Micromonospora rhizosphaerae: one gene and its partners. The main gene of each other region encodes a partner of the protein of the gene in region 2 in a complex. Links are inferred from orthologs where the notes say so. Each region holds a gene or a part of one and is shown on either strand. Other genes may lie near its edges.

Region 1 (2,843 bases), 6.0 Mb from region 2 along the record:
AGGCGATCGCGAAGTCCGACGCGTTCACCGTCGTGGGCGGCGGTGACTCGGCGGCTGCGGTCCGGACTCTCGGGCTGGACGAGTCGGCGTTCGATCACATCTCCACCGGTGGCGGTGCCTCCCTGGAATACCTCGAGGGCAAGACCCTCCCCGGCATCGCGGCGCTGGAGGACTGATGGCGGCCGTCACCCGCCGGCCGTTGATGGCCGGCAACTGGAAGATGAACCTGAACCACCTCGAGGCGAACCTCCTGCTGCAGAAGCTGGCGGCGAGCCTCACCGAGAAGCAGCTCACCGAGGTGGAGACGGTGGTCCTGCCGCCCTTCACCGACCTGCGCACGGTACAGACCGTGGTGGAGGGCGACAAGCTGCTGATCGGCTACGGCGGGCAGGACCTGTCGCCGTACCAGTCGGGGGCGTACACCGGGGACGTCTCCGGGCCGATGCTGGCCAAGCTCGGCTGCACCTACGTGGTGGTCGGCCACTCCGAGCGGCGGGCCTACCACTACGAGGACGACGCCGTGGTCAACGCCAAGGTCGCGGCGGCGCTCAGCAACGGGCTCACCCCGATCCTCTGCATCGGGGAGGGGCTGGAGATCCGGGAGCAGCTCCGGCACGTCCCGCACTGCTGCGACCAGCTGGACGCGGCGCTGAAGGGGCTCACCCCGGAGCAGGTGACCAGCGTCGTCGTCGCGTACGAGCCGATCTGGGCGATCGGCACCGGCAAGACGGCCACCCCGGAGGACGCCCAGGAGGTCTGCGGCGAGGTGCGCAAGCGGCTGGTCGAGACCTTCGGCGCGGCCACCGCGGACCAGGTCCGGATCCTCTACGGCGGGTCGGTCAAGGCGTCGAACGTCGCGGCGATCATGGCCCAGCCGGACGTGGACGGGGCCCTGGTGGGCGGGGCGAGCCTGGACGCCGAGGAATTCGCGCAGATCTGCCGGTTCCCGGAGCACATGGCCCGCTGACGGCTCGCTATCCTTGACCCCGCCCGTCCGCCGGTCGGTGCCACCGTGCCCGACAGGACCGGGTAGATGATCGCAACGAGAGGACTGACCCCCGCCATGCCGATCTGGTTCGCGTACACGATGATCGTGTTGCTGGTCATCACGAGCATCCTGCTCACCCTGCTGATCCTCCTGCACCGAGGTAAGGGCGGCGGGTTGTCGAGCATGTTCGGCGGCGGCGTCAGCTCCAGCCTGGCCGGGTCCTCGGTGGCCGAGAAGAACCTCGACCGTTACACCGTTCTGGTCGGGATCATCTGGTTCGCGTGCATCGTCGGGATCGGGCTCTGGCTCCGCCTCCAGCTCGGCAGCGGGGCAGCCTGACCCAGCCGGTCGAGTCGTACAATCTGCGCGCGGTCCGTCACGACGGGCCGCGCGCAGTCCTTTTCGCGGCACCGCGTCGCCCGCCGCCCATCCGAGCGGCGGTCCCCTCTCGACGACAGGAGCGAGCAGCCGTGGCGACTCGCAACGCCATCCGGGGCACCCGGATCGGGTCCGGCCCCGAACGGCCGACCGAACGGTCCGAGCCGGCCCCGCGCCGGGCAGTCACCTACTGGTGCGGCAACCACCACCGCGTCGAATTCCTGATCGCGGCCGAGGCCGAGGCGCCGCCGGTGTGGGACTGCCCGCGCTGCGGCCAGCCGGCCGGGCCGGACGCCGAGCACCCGCCCGGGCGGGCCCGCACCGAGCCCTACAAGACCCATCTGGCGTACGTGAAGGAGCGGCGCACCCCGGAGCAGGCCGAGGCCATCCTCGCCGAGGCCCTCGCCGCGCTGCGCGAGCGCCGCGGCGGCTGACGCCCGGCAGCCCGGAGACCGCCGGGGTTGCGCCCGTTCAGCGCAGGCTGCGCAGCCGGGGCGGCACCTCGGCCGCCGCGGCCCGGTCCAGCAACCAGAGGGTACGACCGACGCCGTGCACCCCGGCCGCGGGCAGCTGCACCGGGCCCGCCCCGGCCAGCGCCATGCCCACCGCCCGGGACTTGTCCGCCCCGCTGGCCACCAGCCACACCTCCTCGGCGGTGTTGATGGCCGGTAGGGTGAGCGTGATCCGCACCGGCGGCGGCTTGGGGCTGCCCCGGACCGCGCTGACCGGCCGGCTCTCGTAGTGCACCGGGTGCTCGGGGAAGACCGACGCCACGTGCCCGTCCTCGCCGACCCCCAGCAGCAGCACGTCGAAGTGGGGAAGCGCGGCGTGGCCGGGCCGGGCCGCGCTGGCCAGCTCCTCGGCGTACCGGGCCGCGGCCGCCTCCGGGTCGGCGCCCGCCGGCCCGTCGGAGGCGGGCATCGGGTGGATCCGCGCCGGGTTCAGCGGCACCGCGTCCAGCAGCGCCGCCCGGGCCTGGGTCTCGTTGCGGTCCGGGTGGCCGGCCGGCAGGAACCGCTCGTCGCCCCACCAGACGTCGACCCGGGACCAGTCGACGGCGTCCCGGGCCGGCAGCGCCACCGCCGCCCGGTACACCGCCGCGGCGATCCGCCCGCCGGTCAGTACCACCGACGCCTCGCCCCGGTCCGCCTGGGCGTCGAGCAGCTTCACCACGAACCGGGCCGCCACCGCCTGCGCCAGCAGGTCGGCATCCGCGTGTACGGCGACACTCGCCTCACTCATTCGTCCGTGCCTTCGTGTTCCGACCGCTTGGCGCGGTCACCTGTGCTGTCCGACCCGCCGAGCGGTCCCGGCCCGCGCCCGGCGTACCGGCCGTCCGCAGGGTCCCGGGAGCCGGCTCAGTGGTTCGCGGTCGTGCCGCCGTGCGCGGTGATCCCGGCCTCGGCCCGCTGCGCGGTCGCCGGGTCCTTCCACAGGTGCACGCGCTGGGCGGGACGCTGCTGCAGGCCCGAGATGC
Region 2 (3,107 bases):
GGTAGCCGTGGTAGCCCTTGAACGACGGGGTGGCGCCGGCCTCACGGATCGTCGCCTCGGCGATCGCGTCCAGATCGGCCGTGCTCACCCCGGGCGCGACCGCCTCCCGCATCCGACGCAGCGCGCGGGCGACCACCAGTCCGGCGGCCCGCATCTTCTCGATCTGGTCGGGGGTCTTCAGCTGGACGTCCAGCTGGGGACGGCGCATAGAGGGTTTACCTTTCGTTGCGCGGAACAGCGGGGCACGTCGGACGTACCCCGCCGTTCGCACTCTATCCGCCGGAGCCCCGGGCGGGACGTCAGCCGCCGTACGAGCGCAGGGCATCGATGGCGCGAACAGTGACGTCCTCCACCGGCCCGGTGGCGTCGATGCCCACCAGCTTGCCCTGAGCGCCGTAGTAGTCGACCAGGGGCGCGGTCTTCTCGGCGTACTCCCGCAGCCGGGCGGCGATGGTCTCCGGCTTGTCGTCCTCGCGCTGGAACAGCTCGGCGCCGCAGCGGTCGCACATGCTTTCCCGCGTCGGGGCGTCGAACTCCACGTGCCAGATCTTGCCGCAGCCGCGGCAGGTACGCCGGCCGGACAACCGCCGGATCACCTCGTCGTCGTCGACGACCAGCTCCAGCACCAGGTCCAGCGCGGTGCCGAAGTCGGCGAGGAGTTTGTCCAGCGCGGCGGCCTGCGGCACCGTACGCGGAAAGCCGTCGAGCAGGAAGCCCTCGCTGGCGTCCGGCTCGGCGAGCCGGTCCCGCACCATGTTGATGGTGACCTCGTCCGGGACCAGCTTGCCCGCGTCCATGTACCGCTTGGCCTCCGTGCCGAGCGGGGTGCCCTGCGACACGTTGGCCCGGAAGATGTCGCCGGTCGAGATCTTCGGCACGGAGAGGTGGGCGGCGATGAACTCCGCCTGTGTGCCCTTGCCCGCGCCTGGCGGGCCAACCAGAACGAGTCGCATCTACCGCAGGAACCCTTCGTAGTTCCGCTGCATGAGTTGGCTCTCGATCTGCTTCACGGTCTCCAGACCGACGCCGACCATGATGAGCACAGCGGTGCCGCCGAACGGGAAGTTCTGGAACTGCTGGTTGTCGAGCCAGATGAAGAAGAAGTTCGGCAGGATCGCGATGATGCCCAGGTAGAGCGCGCCCGGCAGGGTGATCCGGCTGAGGATGAAGTCGAGGTACTCGGCGGTCGGCTTGCCGGGGCGGATGCCCGGCACGAAGCCGCCGTACTTCTTCATGTTGTCCGCGACCTCGGTCGGGTTGAACGTGATCGACACGTAGAAGTACGTGAAGAAGATGATCAGCAGGAAGTAGATCGCGATGTGCTCCGGCGCGCTCGCCTTCACGATGTGGTTCTGGATCCAGGCCTGGGTCTTGCCCGGGTTCGTCTGGTCGAAGAACTGGAGCGCGAGCTGCGGCAGGTAGAGCAGCGACGAGGCGAAGATGACCGGGATGACGCCGGCCTGGTTGACCTTCAGCGGGATGTAGGTCGAGGTGCCGCCATACATCCGCCGGCCGATCATGCGCTTGGCGTACTGCACCGGGATCCGGCGCTGCGCCTGCTCGATGAAGGTGACCGCGGTGATGACCAGCAGGACCAGGGCGATGACGAGGAAGAACATCCCCCAGCCCTTGGTGGTCTTGATCCGCCAGCCCTCGCTGGGGAGCCGGGCCGCGATCGAGGTGAAGATCAGCACGGACATGCCGTTGCCGACGCCCCGGTCGGTGATCAGTTCACCGAGCCACATCACCACGCCGGTGCCGGCGGTCATGGTCATGACCAGGATGCTCAGGGTCAGCCAGTCCGGGATACCGGTGCCCTTCGGGATGATCGGGAACTGGTCGCACTGGTTGTTGAAGAGCTGCCCGGAGCGGGCCAGGGCAACGAACGCCGAGGACTGGAGGATGCCCAGCCCGAGGGTGAGGTAGCGGGTGTACTGGGTGATCTTCGCCTGGCCGGCCTGGCCCTCCTTGCGGAGCTGCTCCAGCCGTGGGATGACCACCGTCAGCAGCTGCAGGATGATCGACGCGGTGATGTAGGGCATGATGCCCAGCGCGAAGACCGAGAGCTGCAGCAGCGCGCCACCGGAGAAGAGGTCCAGCAGGTTCAGCACCCCGGTGCTGCCCCCCTGGAGGGTGTCGAGGCACTTCTGCACGTTGCCGTACGCGACACCCGGGCTGGGCATAGTGGCGCCCAGCCGGTAGACCGCGATGATGCCTACCGTGAACAGCAGCTTCCTGCGCAGGTCAGGCGTACGGAACGCACTGAGAAAGGCGGACAGCAACTTTCTTCCTCCTGCGCGAGGCGGGCCGCCGGTGATGCCTGGCGGGGCGGGGTGGGTGCCGGGCGAGCGCCCGATATCCATAGCTGGGATGGGACTCTAACAGCCCCATCCCGGTCGGGGCAGACGTGCCCGGCTACATAAACCGAATCCAATGTTACCCGGCGCACACGGGCCAGGTAGACCATGACGCCCGCCCAGTTGGGGACAACTGAACGGGCGCCATGGGTTCTGCCTTACAGCTCGGTGACGGAGCCACCGGCGGCGGTGATCTTCTCCTTGGCCGACGCGCTGAACGCGTGCGCCGACACCTGGAGGGCCACCCCGCCGAGGTCGCCGGTGCCGAGGATCTTGACCGGCTGGCCCTTGCGGACCGCGCCGGCCTCGACCAGCTCGACCGGGCCGACCTGGCCGCCGTTCGGGAAGAGCTCGGCGAGCCGGTCCAGGTTGACCACCTGGAAGACGACCTTGAACTTGTTCTTGAAGCCCTTCAGCTTCGGCAGGCGCATGTGGATGGGCATCTGCCCACCCTCGAACGCCGCCGAGATGTTCTTCCGGGCCTTCGAACCCTTGGTACCGCGACCGGCGGTCTTGCCCTTCGAGGCCTCACCGCGACCCACGCGGGTCTTCGCGGTCTTGGCACCGGGCGCCGGGCGCAGGTGGTGCACCTTGATCGTCATTACTCGACCTCCTCGACCTTCACGAGGTGGCTGACCGTGAAGATCATGCCGCGGATCTCGGGCCGGTCCTCCTTGACCACCACGTCGTTGATCCGCTTCAGACCGAGCGAACGCAGCGAGTCACGCTGGTTGCGCTTGGTCCCGATCT
Region 3 (3,651 bases), 1.8 Mb from region 2 along the record:
GGAGCACCGCCGCGGCAGTTGGCTCTGCACCACCCTCCAGGTCCTCTGACGCCGACCCCGCCGGCCCGCGTCCGGCTGGCGGGGTGATCGACTCTGTATGCGGCACAACGGGCCATTCCGGTGGCGCGACAGCCCCAGTTTGCGCAAGCGGTGTGGATCGTGTGAAGCCCGACGGGCCCCGGCCGAGCGTGGCCGGGGCCCGTCGAGCTGGCGGGAAAGGGCTGGTCAGGCGCCGTTGTTGGGGGCGCCGTGGCAGCGCTTGTACTTGCGGCCGGAGCCGCACGGGCAGGGGGCGTTGCGGGACGGGCCCTCACCGGCGTCCACCTGGCCCGGCGCCGCCCGCCGGGCGGTGCTCGCCGCGACGGCCTGGCCGTTCATCCCGGCGGCCGCCGGGCGCCGCGGGGTGCCGGACGGGGACGGGGCGGCGGGCCGGGCGGTCTTCTCCGGGCGGCCGATGCCGAGGGCCGGCGCCTGCTGGTCGGCCCGCTCGACGGCGACCGCGCCGCCGCCCGCCTCACCGTCGATGGTGGGCGCGGAGTACTGCAGGCCCTGCTGCTGCGGCGCGCGGTTGAGGCCCTTGGCGCGGATCTCCACCGGCTTCTCCAGCAGCTGCACCTCCTCGGCCTCCGGCTCGGCCTCCTGGATCTGGACCTCCAGGTTGTAGAGGAAGCCGACCGTCTCCTCCTTGATGCCGTCCATCATGGTGGAGAACATGTCGAAGCCCTCGCGCTGGTACTCGATCACCGGGTCGCGCTGGGCGTACGCCCGCAGGCTGATGCCCTCCTGCAGGTAGTCCATCTCGTAGAGGTGCTCACGCCACTTGCGGTCGATGACCTGGAGCAGCACCATCCGCTCGAGCTGGCGTACCGCCTCCTCGCCGAGCTGCTCCTCGCGCCGGTCGTACGCGGCGTGCGCGTCCTCCTTGAGCCGGGCGAGCAGGAAGTCCTGGTCGAGGCCGGCCCGCGAGCCCACCTCCTCCTCCAGCTCCTCGACGGAGACGCCCACCGGGTAGAGCTGCTTGAGGCTGGACCAGAGCTGGTCGAGGTCCCAGTCCTCGGCGTAGCCCTCGCTGGTGGCGCCCACGACGTACGCGGTCACCACGTCGTCGATCATGTTGCGCACCTGCTCGGAGAGGTCCTCGCCGTTGAGCACCCGGAGGCGCTCGGCGTAGATCACCTGGCGCTGCTTGTTCATCACCTCGTCGTACTTGAGGACGTTCTTGCGGATCTCGGCGTTCTGGCCCTCGATCTGCGCCTGCGCGCTCTTGATCTGACGGGTGACCATCTTCGACTCGATCGGCACGTCCTCCGGGATGTTGAAGCGCTCCATCACCGCCTCGACCGCACCGGCCCGGAAGCGCCGCATCAGCTCGTCCTGCAGGGAGAGGTAGAAGCGGGACTCGCCCGGGTCACCCTGCCGGCCGGCCCGACCGCGCAGCTGGTTGTCGATCCGGCGGGACTCGTGCCGCTCGGTGCCCAGCACGTAGAGGCCACCGGCCGCGGCGACCTCCTCGGCCTCGGCGTCGCAGGCCTGCTTCCACGTGGGCAGGACCTCCTCCATCGCCTTGGCGTACTCCTCCGGCTGCTCGACCGGGTCGAGGCCGCGCTGGCGCAGCTCGTTGGCGGCGAGGAACTCGGGGTTGCCGCCGAGCAGGATGTCCGTACCACGGCCGGCCATGTTGGTGGCGACGGTGACCGCGCCCTTGCGCCCGGCCTGGGCGACGATCTCCGCCTCCTTGGCGTGGAACTTGGCGTTCAGCACGGAGTGCGGGATGCCCCGGCGGCGCAGCAGCTGGGAGAGGATCTCGGAATTCTCCACCGAGACGGTGCCGACCAGCACCGGCTGGCCCTGCTCGTGCCGCTCGGCGATGTCCTCCACCACGGCGTTGAACTTGGCCTTCTCGGTCTTGTAGATGACGTCCGCCCGGTCGAGGCGGATCATCGGCCGGTGCGTCGGGATGGTCACGACGCCGACCTTGTAGACCTTGTTGAACTCGCTCGCCTCGGTCTGGGCGGTACCGGTCATGCCGGAGAGCTTCTCGTAGAGGCGGAAGTAGTTCTGGAGGGTGATGGTCGCCAGAGTCTGGTTCTCCTGCTTGATCTCCACCCCCTCCTTGGCCTCGATCGCCTGGTGCATGCCCTCGTTGTAGCGCCGGCCGTGCAGGATGCGGCCGGTGAACTCGTCGACGATCAGGACCTCGCCGTCGCTGACGATGTAGTCCTTGTCGCGCTTGTAGAGCTCCTTGGCCTTGATCGCGTTGTTCATGTAGCCGACGAGCGGGGTGTTGACCGACTCGTAGAGGTTGTCGATGCCGAGCCGGTCCTCGACCTTGGCCACACCGCGCTCGGTGACCGCGATGGTCCGCTTGGCGTGGTCGACCTCGTAGTCACCCTCGCCGTCGGTGCCCGGCTGCATCCGGGCCACCACGCCGGCGAACTCCTGGTACCAGCGGGCGGAGTGCTCGGCCGGGCCGGAGATGATCAGCGGGGTCCGGGCCTCGTCGATGAGGATCGAGTCGACCTCGTCGACCACCGCGAAGTTGTGGCCGCGCTGGACCAGCTCGTCCTTCGACCAGGCCATGTTGTCGCGCAGGTAGTCGAAGCCGAACTCGTTGTTGGTGCCGTAGGTGATGTCGCATTCGTAGGCGGCACGGTGCTCGCTGGCCGGCCGGTTGGGCAGCACCACGCCGACGGTCAGGCCGAGGAACTCGTGCACCCGGCCCATCCAGGCGGCATCGCGCTGGGCCAGGTAGTCGTTGACCGTGACCACGTGCACGCCGTTACCGGAGAGCGCGTTGAGGTAGACCGCCATGACCGAGGTGAGGGTCTTGCCCTCACCGGTCTTCATCTCGGCGATGTTGCCGAAGTGCAGCGCCGCGCCGCCCATCACCTGGACGTCGTACGGGCGCTGGCCGAGCACCCGCGCCGCCGCCTCGCGCACCGTGGCGAAGGCCTCCGGCAGCAGGTCATCGAGGGTCTCACCATCGGCGAGCCGCTCGCGGTACTGCTCGGTCAGGCCGCGCAGCTCCTCGTCGGTGAGGTTGACGTAGTCGTCCTCGATCGAGTTGACGGCGGCGGCGATGGCCTTGAGCCGGCGCACCATGCGGCCCTCGCCCGCGCTAAGGACCTTTTCCAGAATCGACACGGATCAACGCTCCCCTAGACAGTCTCGAACCATCGTAGGCGCTCCAGCGCGGCAGCGGTCACTGGTGGCGGCGGTCCGGACCGGCGAAACCGACATAACGCACGGCACGGGCGATGACCGGCGGTAATCGGGTTACGCCCAACGCGAACGATCCGGCACGATGGCTCGGGTGGAGCCTGTGGAGATCACCGAGGACGGCCTGCTGCTGCGACCCTGGCGGGCGGCGGACGCCGACGCGGTGCACCGCGCCTGCCAGGACCCGGACATCCAGCGCTGGACCACCGTACCGCGCCCGTACCTGCCCGAACACGCCCACGACTTCGTGACCGGGAAGGCTTCGGCGGCCTGGGCGGACGGCACCGGGGCGCCGTTCGCGGTCTGTGACGCGGCCACCGGGGAGCTGCTCGCCTCCTGCGGCCTGGTCTCGATCGACCGGGGCCTGGGCTCCGGCGAGGTGGGCTACTGGACCGCTCCCTGGGCCCGCGACCGGGGCGTCGCGGTCCGCGC

What was found.
Region 1: secY (region 2) and secG share a complex: the UniProt entries of both Escherichia coli proteins name them as parts of the sec protein translocase complex. The link is inferred for Micromonospora rhizosphaerae from one-to-one orthologs.
Region 3: the proteins of secY (region 2) and secA are in contact, whole or in part, in a crystal structure (PDB 3DIN), measured with the Thermotoga maritima proteins. The link is inferred for Micromonospora rhizosphaerae from one-to-one orthologs. Residues at the interface, in WP_004081795.1 of Thermotoga maritima: Glu108, Gly109, Glu110, Glu111, Ala236, Glu237, Arg238, Arg239, Ile240, Thr241, Ile242, Gln243, Tyr244, Ala245, Arg246, Arg247, Val248, Thr249, Gly250, Arg251, Arg252, Val253, Tyr254, Gly256, Ala257, Ser258, Thr259, Tyr260, Leu261, Pro262; in WP_004082002.1 of Thermotoga maritima: Glu261, Ala262, Arg263, Lys300, Ala301, Arg302, Thr303, Ile304, Ile305, Leu323, Tyr324, Asp325, Pro326, Val329, Ser330, Tyr333, Ile336, Lys340, Phe345, Val349, Glu363, Phe364, Tyr374, Ser375, Gly376, Gly377, Glu393, Ile395, Thr482, Ser483.

What each region holds. Positions count from the first base shown.
Region 1 is NZ_FMHV01000002.1:6,046,813-6,049,655, reverse strand. What follows is about bases 1-2,695. They hold secG (preprotein translocase subunit SecG), read left to right. Parts: upstream 1-1,063; coding sequence 1,064-1,327; downstream 1,328-2,695. Other genes in these bases: pgl (6-phosphogluconolactonase), read right to left, coding at 1,838-2,608; GA0070624_RS28495 (RNA polymerase-binding protein RbpA), read left to right, coding at 1,459-1,800; tpiA (triose-phosphate isomerase), read left to right, coding at 176-967; GA0070624_RS28510 (phosphoglycerate kinase), read left to right, coding at 1-176. Also shown: GA0070624_RS28485 (glucose-6-phosphate dehydrogenase assembly protein OpcA), read right to left, coding at 2,725-2,843. UniProt on the Escherichia coli protein: Subunit of the protein translocation channel SecYEG. Overexpression of some hybrid proteins has been thought to jam the protein secretion apparatus resulting in cell death; while this may be true it also results in FtsH-mediated degradation of SecY.
Region 2 is NZ_FMHV01000002.1:94,566-97,672, forward strand. What follows is about bases 119-3,077. They hold secY (preprotein translocase subunit SecY), read right to left. Parts: upstream 2,283-3,077; coding sequence 954-2,282; downstream 119-953. Other genes in these bases: map (type I methionyl aminopeptidase), read right to left, coding at 119-208; GA0070624_RS00500 (adenylate kinase), read right to left, coding at 300-953; rplO (50S ribosomal protein L15), read right to left, coding at 2,516-2,959; rpmD (50S ribosomal protein L30), read right to left, coding at 2,959-3,077. Outside these bases: more of map, read right to left, coding at 1-118; more of rpmD, read right to left, coding at 3,078-3,107. UniProt on the Escherichia coli protein: The central subunit of the protein translocation channel SecYEG. Consists of two halves formed by TMs 1-5 and 6-10.
Region 3 is NZ_FMHV01000002.1:1,886,269-1,889,919, reverse strand. What follows is about bases 26-3,528. They hold secA (preprotein translocase subunit SecA), read right to left. Parts: upstream 3,145-3,528; coding sequence 226-3,144; downstream 26-225. Other genes in these bases: GA0070624_RS09170 (GNAT family N-acetyltransferase), read left to right, coding at 3,305-3,528; GA0070624_RS09180 (Rv3235 family protein), read left to right, coding at 26-49. Also shown: more of GA0070624_RS09180, read left to right, coding at 1-25; more of GA0070624_RS09170, read left to right, coding at 3,529-3,651. UniProt on the Escherichia coli protein: Required for protein export, interacts with the SecYEG preprotein conducting channel.